Regions from separate parts of the Corynebacterium genitalium ATCC 33030 genome, predicted to be linked through region 1. Evidence: riboswitches for the same ligand, from Rfam matches in the RefSeq annotation. Region 1 holds a riboswitch; the other holds the start of a gene.

Region 1 (5,807 bases):
CTACGCCTACTCCAAGATCTGTACGCACATCGGTTGCCCGACCTCCTTGTACGAGGCTCAGACCAACCGCATCCTGTGCCCGTGCCACCAGTCGCAGTTCGATGCACTGCAGCACGGCAAGCCGATCTTCGGTCCAGCTGCGCGCGCTCTGCCGCAGCTGCCGATTGAGATCGACGAAGATGGTTACCTCATCGCCCGCGGGGACTTCATTGAGCCCGTCGGCCCGGCATTCTGGGAGCGTAAGTCCTAATGAGCACTAAACTCAGTCAAGCTGCTGACAATATTGATTCGCGCTACACGATCTCGGGTGTCCTGCGCCCGCAGCTGAACAAGGTCTTTCCGACGCACTGGTCCTTCATGCTCGGCGAGATGGCCTTGTACAGCTTCATCATCCTGCTGCTGACAGGTGTGTACCTGGCGCTCTTCTTCGACCCGTCGATCACGAAGGTGATCTACGACGGCGGGTACCTCCCGCTCAACGGCGTGGAGATGTCGCGTGCATACGCGACTGCCCTGGACATTTCCTTCGAGGTCCGCGGTGGTCTGTTCATCCGCCAGATGCACCACTGGGCTGCGCTCATGTTCATGATGGCGATGTTCGCCCACATGCTGCGCATCTTCTTCACCGGTGCATTCCGTCGCCCGCGCGAAGCCAACTGGATCATCGGTGTTGTCCTGATTCTGCTGGGCATGATCGAGGGCTTCCTCGGTTACTCCCTGCCGGATGACCTGCTTTCCGGTGTCGGTCTGCGCATTATGTCCGCGATCATCGTGGGCCTGCCGATCATCGGCACCTGGATCCACTGGGCAATCTTCGGCGGCGACTTCCCGTCCGACCTCATGCTGGACCGCTTCTACATCATGCACGTGCTGATCCTGCCGGGCATCATCCTCGCGCTGATTGCCGGACACCTGCTGATGGTCTGGTTCCAGAAGCACACCCAGTTCCCTGGCCCGGGCCGCACCGAGAACAACGTTGTGGGTATCCGCATTCTGCCGGTCTTCGCAGTTAAGGCTGTCGGTTTCGGCCTGCTGGTCTTCGGTGTCCTCGCGCTGATGGCCGGTGTCACTACCATTAACGCGATTTGGAACCTCGGCCCCTACAACCCGTCGCAGGTGTCCGCTGGTTCTCAGCCTGACGTCTACATGCTGTGGACGGATGGTGCCGCCCGTGTCATGCCGGCGTGGGAGCTCTACTTGGGTAACTACACCATCCCGGGCGTGTTCTGGGTGGCACTGATGGCAGGCCTCATGGTGGTGCTGTTGCTGCTGTATCCTTTCCTGGAGAAGAAGATGCTTGGCGACGACGCGCACCACAACCTCTTGCAGCGTCCCCGCGACGTTCCTGTCCGCACCGGTATCGGTGTCATGGGCATCACCTTCTTCCTGCTGCTGACATTGTCCGGTGGTAACGACCTGTTTGCTTACCACTTCCAGATCTCGCTTAACGCGATGACCTGGGTTGGCCGTATAGGTTTGATCGTGCTGCCGCCGCTGGCGTACTTCATCACCTACCGCATTTGCGTCGGTCTCCAGCGCTCTGACCGTGAGGTCCTGGAGCACGGTATTGAGACCGGTGTGATCAAGAAGCTGCCGAATGGTGCCTTCGTCGAGGTTCACCAGCCGATTGGCCCGGTGGACGAGCACGGCCACCAGATCCCGCTCGAGTACGCGGGCGCTGTTGTTCCGAAGCAGATGAACCAGCTCGGTTACGCCGACTCGGAGACCTCCGGCACGTTCAGCCCGGATGATCCGGCGATCACTGCGCGCCGCAACGAGATCGCGCGCCAGAACCACCACGAAGAGGTGGAGACGCTGCGTGCGCTGGAGGCAGAGAAGAACTCTGTCGACCGCGACGCCGGTACTAAGAGCAAGCGTTAGAGCCATTAGCGCATAACGCCGAGGCCCCTCTGACTGCCCAAAAGCGGGTGGGGGAGGGGCCTTTGGCTTGTAACAAAACCATAAAGACATCTACTGTGAGCAGGATCACATTAGAAAGTTTTGGCGTCAATCATCGCTTTCTGCCGGCCTTGGACGTAACGTCATTCCGCAGCAAACGTGCTGGTGACAGGCCCGCAGTAGGCCGTCACACGCTAAAGCAGGTTGGCATGGAGGGGCTCGAGGCGTCGGTTTTTCGGGGCGCCGGGGAAAATAACGAAAAAATAACGGGCGCGCCGTTGGACAATGCTTGTGTCCGTTTCGTAACCTAGCTGAGACCTTGTAGCCACGAAGGCGCAAGCGACATTTGAACCACATAGAGCCGAGTTCTAGGACCCCTATGGTCCGGAAGCCGGGGAACCATGACTTCCCTGGGGTGAACGGGGCGCAAGGAGCGCGCAAGCGCAGGAGCGTCCTAGAGGTGACTTCCCGCACCGAACCCGACAGCTAACCCGGTAGGCGCAACTGGAGATATGGAGTTTATAAGTGGCTAAGCACCGCCGCCAGGCAAACGGTACCAAGCGCACCGTTGCAACCGCGTCCGCCGTTCTCGCCGGCGCAACCCTGATCGCCCCGACTACCGCTGACGCTGCCGAGGTTCGCGTTCCTAACACGAACATCTCTGCGGAGATCCCGGGCATTGAGAACACCCCTGGCATCGCAAGCATCCCGGGCATCGAGCAGTGGATCCCGTCCCTGGCCGGTAAGGCCGACCGCGACGCTGACATCCGTTCTGCTATCGCGGCCGTGAAGGCTGTTCCGGGCGTTGCTAACGTTCCGGGGTTCAACGACTGGATCAACGGCGTCGAGAAGAAGTACGCTAGCGCCCCTGTCGCTAACCGCCAGCCGCAGGCTGCTGCCGCACCGGCTCCGGTGCGCCAGCCGTCCCAGGGTGAGCGCATCGTGTCCATCGCAAAGTCCAAGATCGGCTCCCCGTACGTCTACGGCGCTGCCGGCCCGAACGCGTTCGACTGCTCTGGCTTCACCTCCTGGGTTCACGCTCAGGCAGGCAAGCAGATTCCGCGTACCTCGCAGGCTCAGGCCAACGCTGGCCGTAAGGTCGCCATTTCTGACCTGCAGCCGGGTGACATCGTCGTCTACTACGGTGGCGCATCCCACGTTGCTATTTACGCCGGTAACGGCCAGATCATCGACGCGCTGAACTCCGGCACCCCGGTGGGCTACCGCCCGCTGAACATGATGCCGATTCACTCTGCAGTCCGCTTCTAGCGCAGCACCTGCCGCAGGAACTTCCGCGGCGTACCTAAAACCGGTCTGGAGCCTCGGGGCTCGGGCCGGTTTTGGCTCTTTATCGCACAATTGTCACAACAGTAACAGAGTGGAGCTTTTTGGCACTTTAGTCTGTCCAAAGTGTTTGACCGGCGCGGGCGGACGCTATAGCTTTGTTACAGGTTTGTCATCTTTTCCTTCATGTTCTTTCAGAAAGAGGTCCTCGTGGGCAAGCACCGCGCTTCCTCCCGTCGCACGTCGCGTCCGATCGTTGCAGCTGGCGTACTTACAGCCGTCGCAGCTGCGGGTTCTACCGCCCCGGCTTATGCCGAGGACGTTGAGACCATGATCAAGGAGATGGAAGATGTCTCCCACCAGGCCACCGAGAAGGCCGAAGAGGTCAAGGAGATCGAGGACCAGATCGTCAAAGGCGATAAGGAAGTCAAGACGCTGCAGAGGCAAGCTGATGACGCAAAGCGTGAAGCAGAACGCGCGGTAGGCGCTCGGTCCGGCGCGCAGCAAGAGGTCGACGGCCACGCGCGTACGCAGTACCGCAACGTCTCTAACGACGCGCGACTTAATGCCCTCGATGCAATGAATCCGCAGGAGGCTATTGACCGCGCTTCCTACCTCGGTTCTCTGAGCCGCTCCGCGCAGCGCACCCTGGATAACTCCACCCAGTTGAACAAGCAAGCAGCCCAGCGGGCCACCGACGCTAACATTGCCGTGGCTGTGGCCAACTACCGCAAGGCGGAGCTGGAGGGCAAGCGCGACAAGCTGGAGAAGGAGCGCAAAGACCTGGACGCCAAGGTCAAGGAAGTCGAGCGTCGCGTGGATGCGTTCACCCCGGAGCAGCGCGCCGCGTGGGAGGCGAAGAACGGACCGGTAGCTCTCAACGTCCCGGCATCCGCCCATGGTGACGGCGTGGTGGGTGCAGCCTTGTCCAAGATTGGTTCACCGTACGGCTGGGGCGCAGCTGGCCCGAACCAGTTCGATTGCTCCGGCTTGATGTACTGGTCCTACGCTCAGAACGGCAAGACCATCCCGCGCACCTCACAGGCGCAGCTGGCTGGCGGCACGCCGGTGCCTTTGTCTGAGCTGCAGCCGGGCGACATCATCGGTTACTACCCGGGAATTACTCACGTGGGCATGTACATCGGTGACGGCCAGGTTGTGCACGCCTCCGATTACGGTATTCCGGTCCAGGTCGTGCCGTTGAACTCGATGCCTGTTCAGGGCGCTGTCCGCTACTAAGCGCTAAGGCATCTGCGCCATTAAGGTTCTCCTGGTCACCAACGACTTCCCGCCTACTTTCGGCGGGATTCAGTCGTATTTGCGGGATTTCACCGACGCTGTCGCTGCTACCTGCGGTGCGGAGTCCATCGTTGTTTTCGCATCGACACAGGATCATGAGCAAGCATCGCTTTACGACGCTTCTTCTGCCATCCCCATCTTTCGCTGGCCGAAGCAGGTCATGCTCCCTACCCCTCGAACCGCTGAACGCATGAGCCAGATCATTCGAGAACAGGGCATTGACACCGTGTGGTTCGGCGCCGCCGCCCCGTTGGGGTTGATGGCCGGGGTCGCGCGCAAGGCGGGTGCGAAGAGAATTGTCGCAAGCACCCACGGCCATGAAGTCGGGTGGTCGATGCTCCCAGGGCCGCGCCAGGCACTACGGCGGATTGGAAACTCCTCCGACGTGGTGACTTACGTGTCGGACTACACCCGCAGGAGGTTCTCACGCGCCTTCGGGAAGCACCCGGAGTATGTCGCGTTGCCGTCGGGCGTGGATACGGACTTCTTCCGCCCAGCTTCAGAGTCGCAGCGGCGCTCAGCACGGCAGCGTTACGGCTACGGGGCAGACCCGTTGGTGGTTGTTCCGTCTCGGCTCGTCGCGCGCAAAGGACAGGACATGTTGATTCGCGTTTGGCCAAGTATCCGGCAGGTCTTTCCGGATGCGAAGCTCGCGATCATCGGGCAGGGACCTTATGAAGACACGCTGCGCAAGCTGGCCGATAGAAACGCCGTCACAGACTCAGTGCGTTTCCATGGCCGCCTGGAGCGTGAGGACATGCGTGATCTTCTCGCTGCGGCCGACGTCATGGCAATGCCGGCCCGGACACGCGGCTGGGGGCTAGACGTCGAAGGCTTAGGCATCGTCTACCTGGAAGCCCAAGCGTGCGGTATCCCCGTTGTGGCGGGGGACTCTGGCGGAGCGCCGGAGACGGTGACACCGGAGAGCGGCATTGTCGTGGACGGGCATTCAGAGAAAGAGATCACCACGGCCGTGCTCACTTTGCTTGCGGACCCGGAAAGGCGTCGACGCATGGGGCGCGCAGGCCGCGAGCACGTAAGCCAGGCTTTCTCGTGGGAGATGCTGACGAGCAGGCTCGTCCGTGTGTTGGGTCTAGAATGATCTGTCATGGTCACAATCGGATTCGACATTGGCGGGACGAATACGCGCGCTGGTGTCGTCGATAAGCACGGCGACATCGTGGACGTGGAGGAAACTCATACTCCCCACGACGCGGACGGACTGACTCACGCCATCGTCGAACTGGTGGAAGTTTTGCGCCGCAGGCATTCCATCGGCGCTGTCGGTCTCGCCGTCGCCGGTTTCTTGGATCCGGACTGTGAAG
Region 2 (5,807 bases), 970 kb from region 1:
ACGGTGGTGTCGATGAATGACGGCGGAAACTGGGAGGCTGCCAGGGGAGCAAAGTAGAAGAGTCGCTGAGGATCGCCGTGGTGGTGCAGGATGGTTAGCCGTGCGCCGCGGGCGTCGGGGGAGTGCATCTCCGGCGAGAGGAGCTTTTCTTCCTTGTCCGTCCGCCACGGGGAAGCAGCCCATCCGGTGAGCAGGATCGCCCACTGGTCGGACAGTGCGGCGTCCAGCCACGTGAGAGCGTCCTTCGTAGCAGCGAGTACATCGGTGTCGTCCACATTTCCGCGGCCGATCAGCCCGGCAGATTCACCGATGGTGATCAATAACGCTGGGTCGAAGCCGAGTTCTTTGCCTACGTTCGTTCGGACGCGCACGCCGACGGAGCCGTCTTTGTTCAGTGGGACGGGCTCAGCGAGTAGTAGCGTGATCAACTGGCGCAATTGGCGCACGGCGTCGAGCCCCTGCGTCGTGGCGGCGGTGTCGACGCTGTCCTGGTCGATGCCCGGGGCAGACGGTTCCGTCATGGGGAAGGTCCGTGGCGGGTGGCCGCGCAGCACATCGCGGACAGGTCGGGGGAGCCGGACGCTGCTTGAATCGACGCGGACGAGGAGGCCCTTGGCGATGAGAGCGCCGATCGGCGTCGTCGGATCCGCGTCTGGGGCGGCGGCCTTGGTGGTGCCCACGCCGCCGTTGGTGGCGAGCCTTTCCAGCACCTTGCGCTCTGGTCCGGAGATTTCCGCCATCAGGTCGTCGAAGTCGTCCGGCGCACGATCGGTCACGCGCCAGCCGGCGGGCACTGCGCTCAACACCCCCGGTGCAATGCGGAGCTCATCGTCCTTACCGAAGACCAGCGCATGCGCGCGGAGATTATCGAGTGCTCCTTCTCCCGCCTCAGCAGTGGCATCGTACGGGTCGAATTCTGCCCCGGCATCGGCGAGGCGTTCCAGGAGTGCCAGGTCGGGGGCGGTCAAGCGTCGTAAAGCTCGTGCAATCGACCCTGGAAGCGCAAGGCGAGTTGCCAGCGAAGCGATCTGCGGTGGCGCGGGGAAGAACGCGTCCGGGCGGGCGGAGATGAGCCGGCGTAGCGCGCCGTCGTCGAGTTCGGTGAGCGAACGGGTGAAGGAAGTCATTGCGGGGGTGATTTTACGTGCGTTTTCCCTTCCGGCGTGAAAGAATGATGTCCATGGCTAAAGACGTTGACAACATCACCCAGATCAACCCGGCTTGGCCCGCCCACACCCCGGGCAACGGTCACCCGGTGACGGAGATTTCCTCCAAGCTCACAGGAGCATCCAGCCCCTACGGCGACGACCTGATCCTGCCCCGCCCGTGGGAGGAGACCGGGTACGTCCACCCGACGACGCGCATCAACACCGCGCAGTAGTCGTTGCTGGCGTAGATCCGCACCGTGCAAAAACGCATGGTGCGGGTCTTTTTTCGCACGTGCGACTATACCGCTTGGTCTAGTTGAATGGGTAGAATTCTAGACTGATTGGTGCAGAACGGCTATTCTTTCACAGGTCAGTACTAGTTCCCTTTTATCGGGAGGTTTTCATGCTTGTGTCCGGATTAGCGGTGGGAGTTGCGCTCGGCGCTGTTATGCAGAGGGGTAGATTCTGCGTGACGGGCATGATGCGCGACGTGTTCCTACAGAAGAAGGGCCGTGGTCTAGTCGCCCTTTTCATCGTCATCGCTGTGCATGCGGTCGGCTTGGCGGCTCTGACATCCTTGGGCGTCATCGCGCCGGAGTACCGCACCTTCGCCCCGCTCGCCGTGATCGTGGGCGGCCTCATCTTCGGCCTATCCATTGTTCTTGCAGGCGGGTGTGCGTCGGGTACGTGGTACCGCTCGGCTGAGGGGCTCGTTGGCTCCTGGTTCGCGTTGGTGTTCTACGGTCTGTCCGCTGCCGCAATGAAGAACGGTGCGTTGTCGGGATTCAACGACTGGATGAAGCAATGGGATACCGGCTGGACCACTCTGCCAGAAACGTTCGGTGTGTCCGCTTGGTGGTTTGCCATCCCACTGGCGCTGGCCACCGCGTATGCCGCTCACTTTTACCTTGAGCAGGATGCCGCTGCCCCGAAGGTGACCCTCGACGCACCGTGGTACCGCAAGGCGTTGCACCCGTACGTTGCTGGAGCCATCATTGGCGTACTCGGTGTTGTCGCGTGGCCGCTGTCAGCCGCGACTGGGCGTAATGACGGCCTGGGGATCACCACCCCCACTTCCCATGTGACCTCCTACATTGTCACTGGCGAAGCGGAGTATGTTAACTGGGGCACCCTGCTGGTGCTTGGCCTTTTCGTCGGAGCGTTCATTGCGGCGAAGGCCTCCGGCGAATTCCGAGTTCGGGTTCCGGACGCAGTCACGAGCGTGCGCGCCATCGTCGGGGGAATCGGCATGGGTGTCGGTGCCTCTCTGGCCGGCGGCTGCACCGTGGGCAACGGCATGGTTCAAACGTCCCTGTTTAGCTACCAGGGCTGGGTCGCACTCATCTTCATTGCGGCTGGTGTCTATATCGGTGCGAAGATCTGGCTAAAGCCCAGCAAGGCGGGAGTGTCCCCCGAGGACGCTGGAGACCTGTACACCACCGATGAGTCTGTCCGTTCCAGTCACGATGCTGTTCACGACAGTCAAGAGGCCACCCCGGCTTTCAGCTTCCCGGTCGCTAACGGCGCATTGGCAGTGCAGACCAAGCCGAAGCAGGCCTGTAAGGCCCTCCCACTTGGCGGCGGTCGCTACAAACTGGACACTCTCGGCGCTGTGTGCCCATTCCCGCTCATCGAAGCGAAGGATGCGATCGCTGAGCTGGACAGCGGTGAGGCATTGGTGATCGATTTCGATTGCACGCAGGCTACAGAATCCATTCCCCAGTGGGCAGCCGACAACGGCCATTCCGTGAAGGACTTTGTGCAGAACCAGAATGCTGGCTGGCAGATCACAGTCGTTAAGGATGGCGCTTCCTAGGCTGAGTGCCGTCGCACAAAGGGCTTGATTCCGATCTCGTCGGAATCAAGCCCTTTGTGCTTGCTGTTTAGCTAGCGGCCTTAACGCGGCAGCCTAGCGTTGACGGCAGCGATGAAAGCCTGTGCATCGCCAGACAGGAGAGCGTCGATCAAGTCCTTGTTGGCCTGGTAGAACGCGTTGTAGTCGTTGCGGTTGGCCTTGTATGTTGCCTCAACCTGCGGCGGGACATTCAGGCCGCGGTTGTTCAGCTCGCGGGTGAGGGACTTGTAGAGCTTGTCCACCTCGAGCTCGTTGTTCTTCTTCGGCTGCGGAGCTGCGGCTGGCTTCGGTGCCGGAGCCGGCTTCGCTGCCGGTGCGGTGCGCGGGGTCGGGGCGGAGTTCAGGCCCAGCTTGCGGGAGCATGCCGGCCATGCGCCCCAGCCCTGGCTTGCGAGGGTGCGCTCCGCGACAGCAATCTGCTGCTCGCGGGTTGCCTGGTGTGCGTACGGTGCGAACTCGCCGCCGCCGTATGCGCGCCAGGTGGAAGCGGAGAACTGCAGACCGCCGTAGTAGCCGTTACCGGTGTTGATGTGCCAGTTGCCGCCAGCCTCGCACTGAGCCAGGCGGTCCCAGTCGGAGTCCGGAGCTGCGGAAGCGGTCGGCGCGACAAGTGCGGTGGTGGCGATGGCTGCGGTAGCGCCAGCCAGTGCCTTAGCGGACACGGCCTTGGAGTTCTGCTTGCGGTGACGTCCCATAGGGGTGTGTTTTCCTCTCTTGTTCTACGTCTGCGGGGTGAGCTGTCGGGTTCAGGCTGAGGGGGTTCAAGCGCCTGGCCGCGGTGCGCGGCTTCACCCCTAGCGGTCTCGAATATGAGGGTCCGCGTTGCGCCGGAAGTTATTCCCGCGCGGGTGGGTCCCCCGCTTCTGTCCTGTTGAGTTATATCGGGCATCGAGCCGGACAAAATTGAACGTGGCTCGTAGCTTGAATTGCACGCCCGTCTGTGGGCATGAGCGTAACTCTAGCGGTTTATAACGATTCAGTCACGTTCCGGAAGCAAGTTGTTGTCAGTGTGACTGATGTGACTCAACTTGCGCACGTTTTGCCGGCGCTGCCTGCGGGAACATAGTAAATGTGACCTATCTAACATCAAGCTGAGTTGGCGTGTTGGCCGGGGTGGCGGGTTCGTCGTAAAGCATAAGCAAACGCGCATTTTCGTGCCGTCGGAGTCGGCTCCGCAAAGGCCCAGTTCGCGTGTGGCTGATGAGGTGTCAGTTACTTGACGTGTGGACGGCACGAAAGTGGGTTTGTCGCGCAGGGAATGTTTTGCCCTGCCGGTGGGTTGTTCTAAGCCAGTAACTAAGATGGATAGCCCTAGTGATTAACGGTGGTGAATGACTAATGCCAGTAGGAAAAGTGAAGTGGTTCGACGCGGAGAAGGGCTTCGGCTTCGTCTCCAACCCGGGGGACGAGGATGTCTACGTGGGCAAGAACGTGCTGCCCGACGGCGTTGAGGACCTGCACCCCGGTCAGCGCATTGAGTTCGATTTCGCAGCCGGTCGCCGTGGGCCGCAAGCACTGCGCGTGAAGCTTCTCGACGCTCCCCGCCGCCGCGCCGTCAACCGCCGCAAGCCCGAGGAACTTGCCAGCATGCTTGCGGATGTCATGTCGATGCTGGAAACCCAAGTTCAACCCGCCCTGGACGCTGGCCGCTACCCGGAGCGCAAGGAAGCCCGCCAGATCGCCGAGATCCTGCGCGCGGTGGCCAAGGAGCTCGACGCCTAGCCAGCCCCGCTATGAGGCTTATGACGCTTCGGTGGAGAAGGCCCAGGTGACCATGACCGGGGTTTCTTCACCTTGCGCATCGGCGCCGACCATGAGGGCGGAAATTTCGATCACCACGAGATTCGCATCCTCGGAGACGACGGGGACATCGACCTCGTCTGCCTCACCGGGGGTGAAGGTGCGCTCAGTGTTAGCGGCGGGGTCGTCGTAAATGCTCAGCAGGGACCACTGCAGTTGGGCCACGTCGTTCGGCACGCTGACGCGGACGTTTTCGGTGCCGGGCTCGACGGGGAGCAGCGCGACATCGCCCTCCGGGCACTCCTGACCGAACTCACAAATGGAGAAGGGCATCGTCGACACCTCGTCACCGGATTCGCCGGCGCTGGCCGTGACTTCGATCTCCTGTGGTGGGGTGCCGGGACGGTTGTTCTGCCAATCCATGTAAAAGTACAGCCCGGCCACAATAGCGACGATGACCACGGCAATGACCGCCAGCATGACGACGGACCGCTGGTTACGTGCAGTGCGTGTTGTGCGAGATTTCGTGCTGCCCATGCCTTTAACTCTACGGTCTACTGCGGGACGAACTTCACGCGGTACAGGTCGGGCCAGCGTTTGCCGGACAGGAGAAACTCCTGGCCGGCGCCAGACGTGTTGGGGAGGTAGGCGATCCCGTTGAGGACGTGATTGGGATCGGGGGTGGCGTTGTTTTGCAGAGGAGAGGCGTCGATAAGCGCTTCGACAGCACCCGTGTCCGCATTGATGCGCACGATGTCCGTAGTCATGAAGATATTGGCGTAGATGTCGTCGCCGACGCACTCGAGCTCGTTGAGTCCCTCGATGGGCTGCTCGTCCATAGTGACAGTGAAGCGTTCACGTTCGGCAAAGGTGTCAGGGTCGATGCGGCGCAGCTGGTCACTGCCGTCGCTGAAGATGACCTCCCCGCCGTCGTCGCGGTGGCAGATGCCCCAGCCATCGCCGTCGTAGTTCACCCGGTCGATCTCATCGAGCGTGTCCGCATCGCGCTTGATGGCAACCTCGTTTTGCCAGGTGAGTTGCCACAGATGATCGTCAACCTGCGT

Evidence for each region. A riboswitch is a leader RNA that binds a small molecule or an ion and turns the genes downstream of it on or off. The one in region 1 is predicted to bind cyclic di-AMP.
Region 2: it holds a riboswitch for cyclic di-AMP, as region 1 does, so the genes downstream of both, HMPREF0291_RS10825 (resuscitation-promoting factor Rpf1 domain-containing protein) here and HMPREF0291_RS06195 (C40 family peptidase) in region 1, are expected to answer to the same signal.

The regions. Positions count from the first base shown of each region.
Region 1 is NZ_CM000961.1:1,314,490-1,320,296, forward strand. Features, by position in the region: gene qcrA (cytochrome bc1 complex Rieske iron-sulfur subunit) at 1-250, shown strand, start outside; gene qcrB (cytochrome bc1 complex cytochrome b subunit) at 250-1,881, shown strand; cyclic di-AMP (ydaO/yuaA leader) riboswitch at 2,249-2,415, shown strand; gene HMPREF0291_RS06195 (C40 family peptidase) at 2,425-3,168, shown strand; gene HMPREF0291_RS06200 (C40 family peptidase) at 3,394-4,422, shown strand; gene HMPREF0291_RS06205 (glycosyltransferase family 4 protein) at 4,442-5,584, shown strand; gene HMPREF0291_RS06210 (ROK family protein) at 5,591-5,807, shown strand, end outside.
Region 2 is NZ_CM000961.1:2,287,865-2,293,671, reverse strand. Features, by position in the region: gene HMPREF0291_RS10840 (helicase-associated domain-containing protein) at 1-1,127, opposite strand, end outside; gene HMPREF0291_RS10835 (hypothetical protein) at 1,181-1,381, shown strand; gene HMPREF0291_RS10830 (YeeE/YedE thiosulfate transporter family protein) at 1,552-2,964, shown strand; gene HMPREF0291_RS10825 (resuscitation-promoting factor Rpf1 domain-containing protein) at 3,045-3,698, opposite strand; cyclic di-AMP (ydaO/yuaA leader) riboswitch at 3,711-3,897, opposite strand; gene HMPREF0291_RS10820 (cold-shock protein) at 4,342-4,725, shown strand; gene HMPREF0291_RS10815 (DUF2771 domain-containing protein) at 4,744-5,280, opposite strand; gene HMPREF0291_RS10810 (glutaminyl-peptide cyclotransferase) at 5,298-5,807, opposite strand, start outside.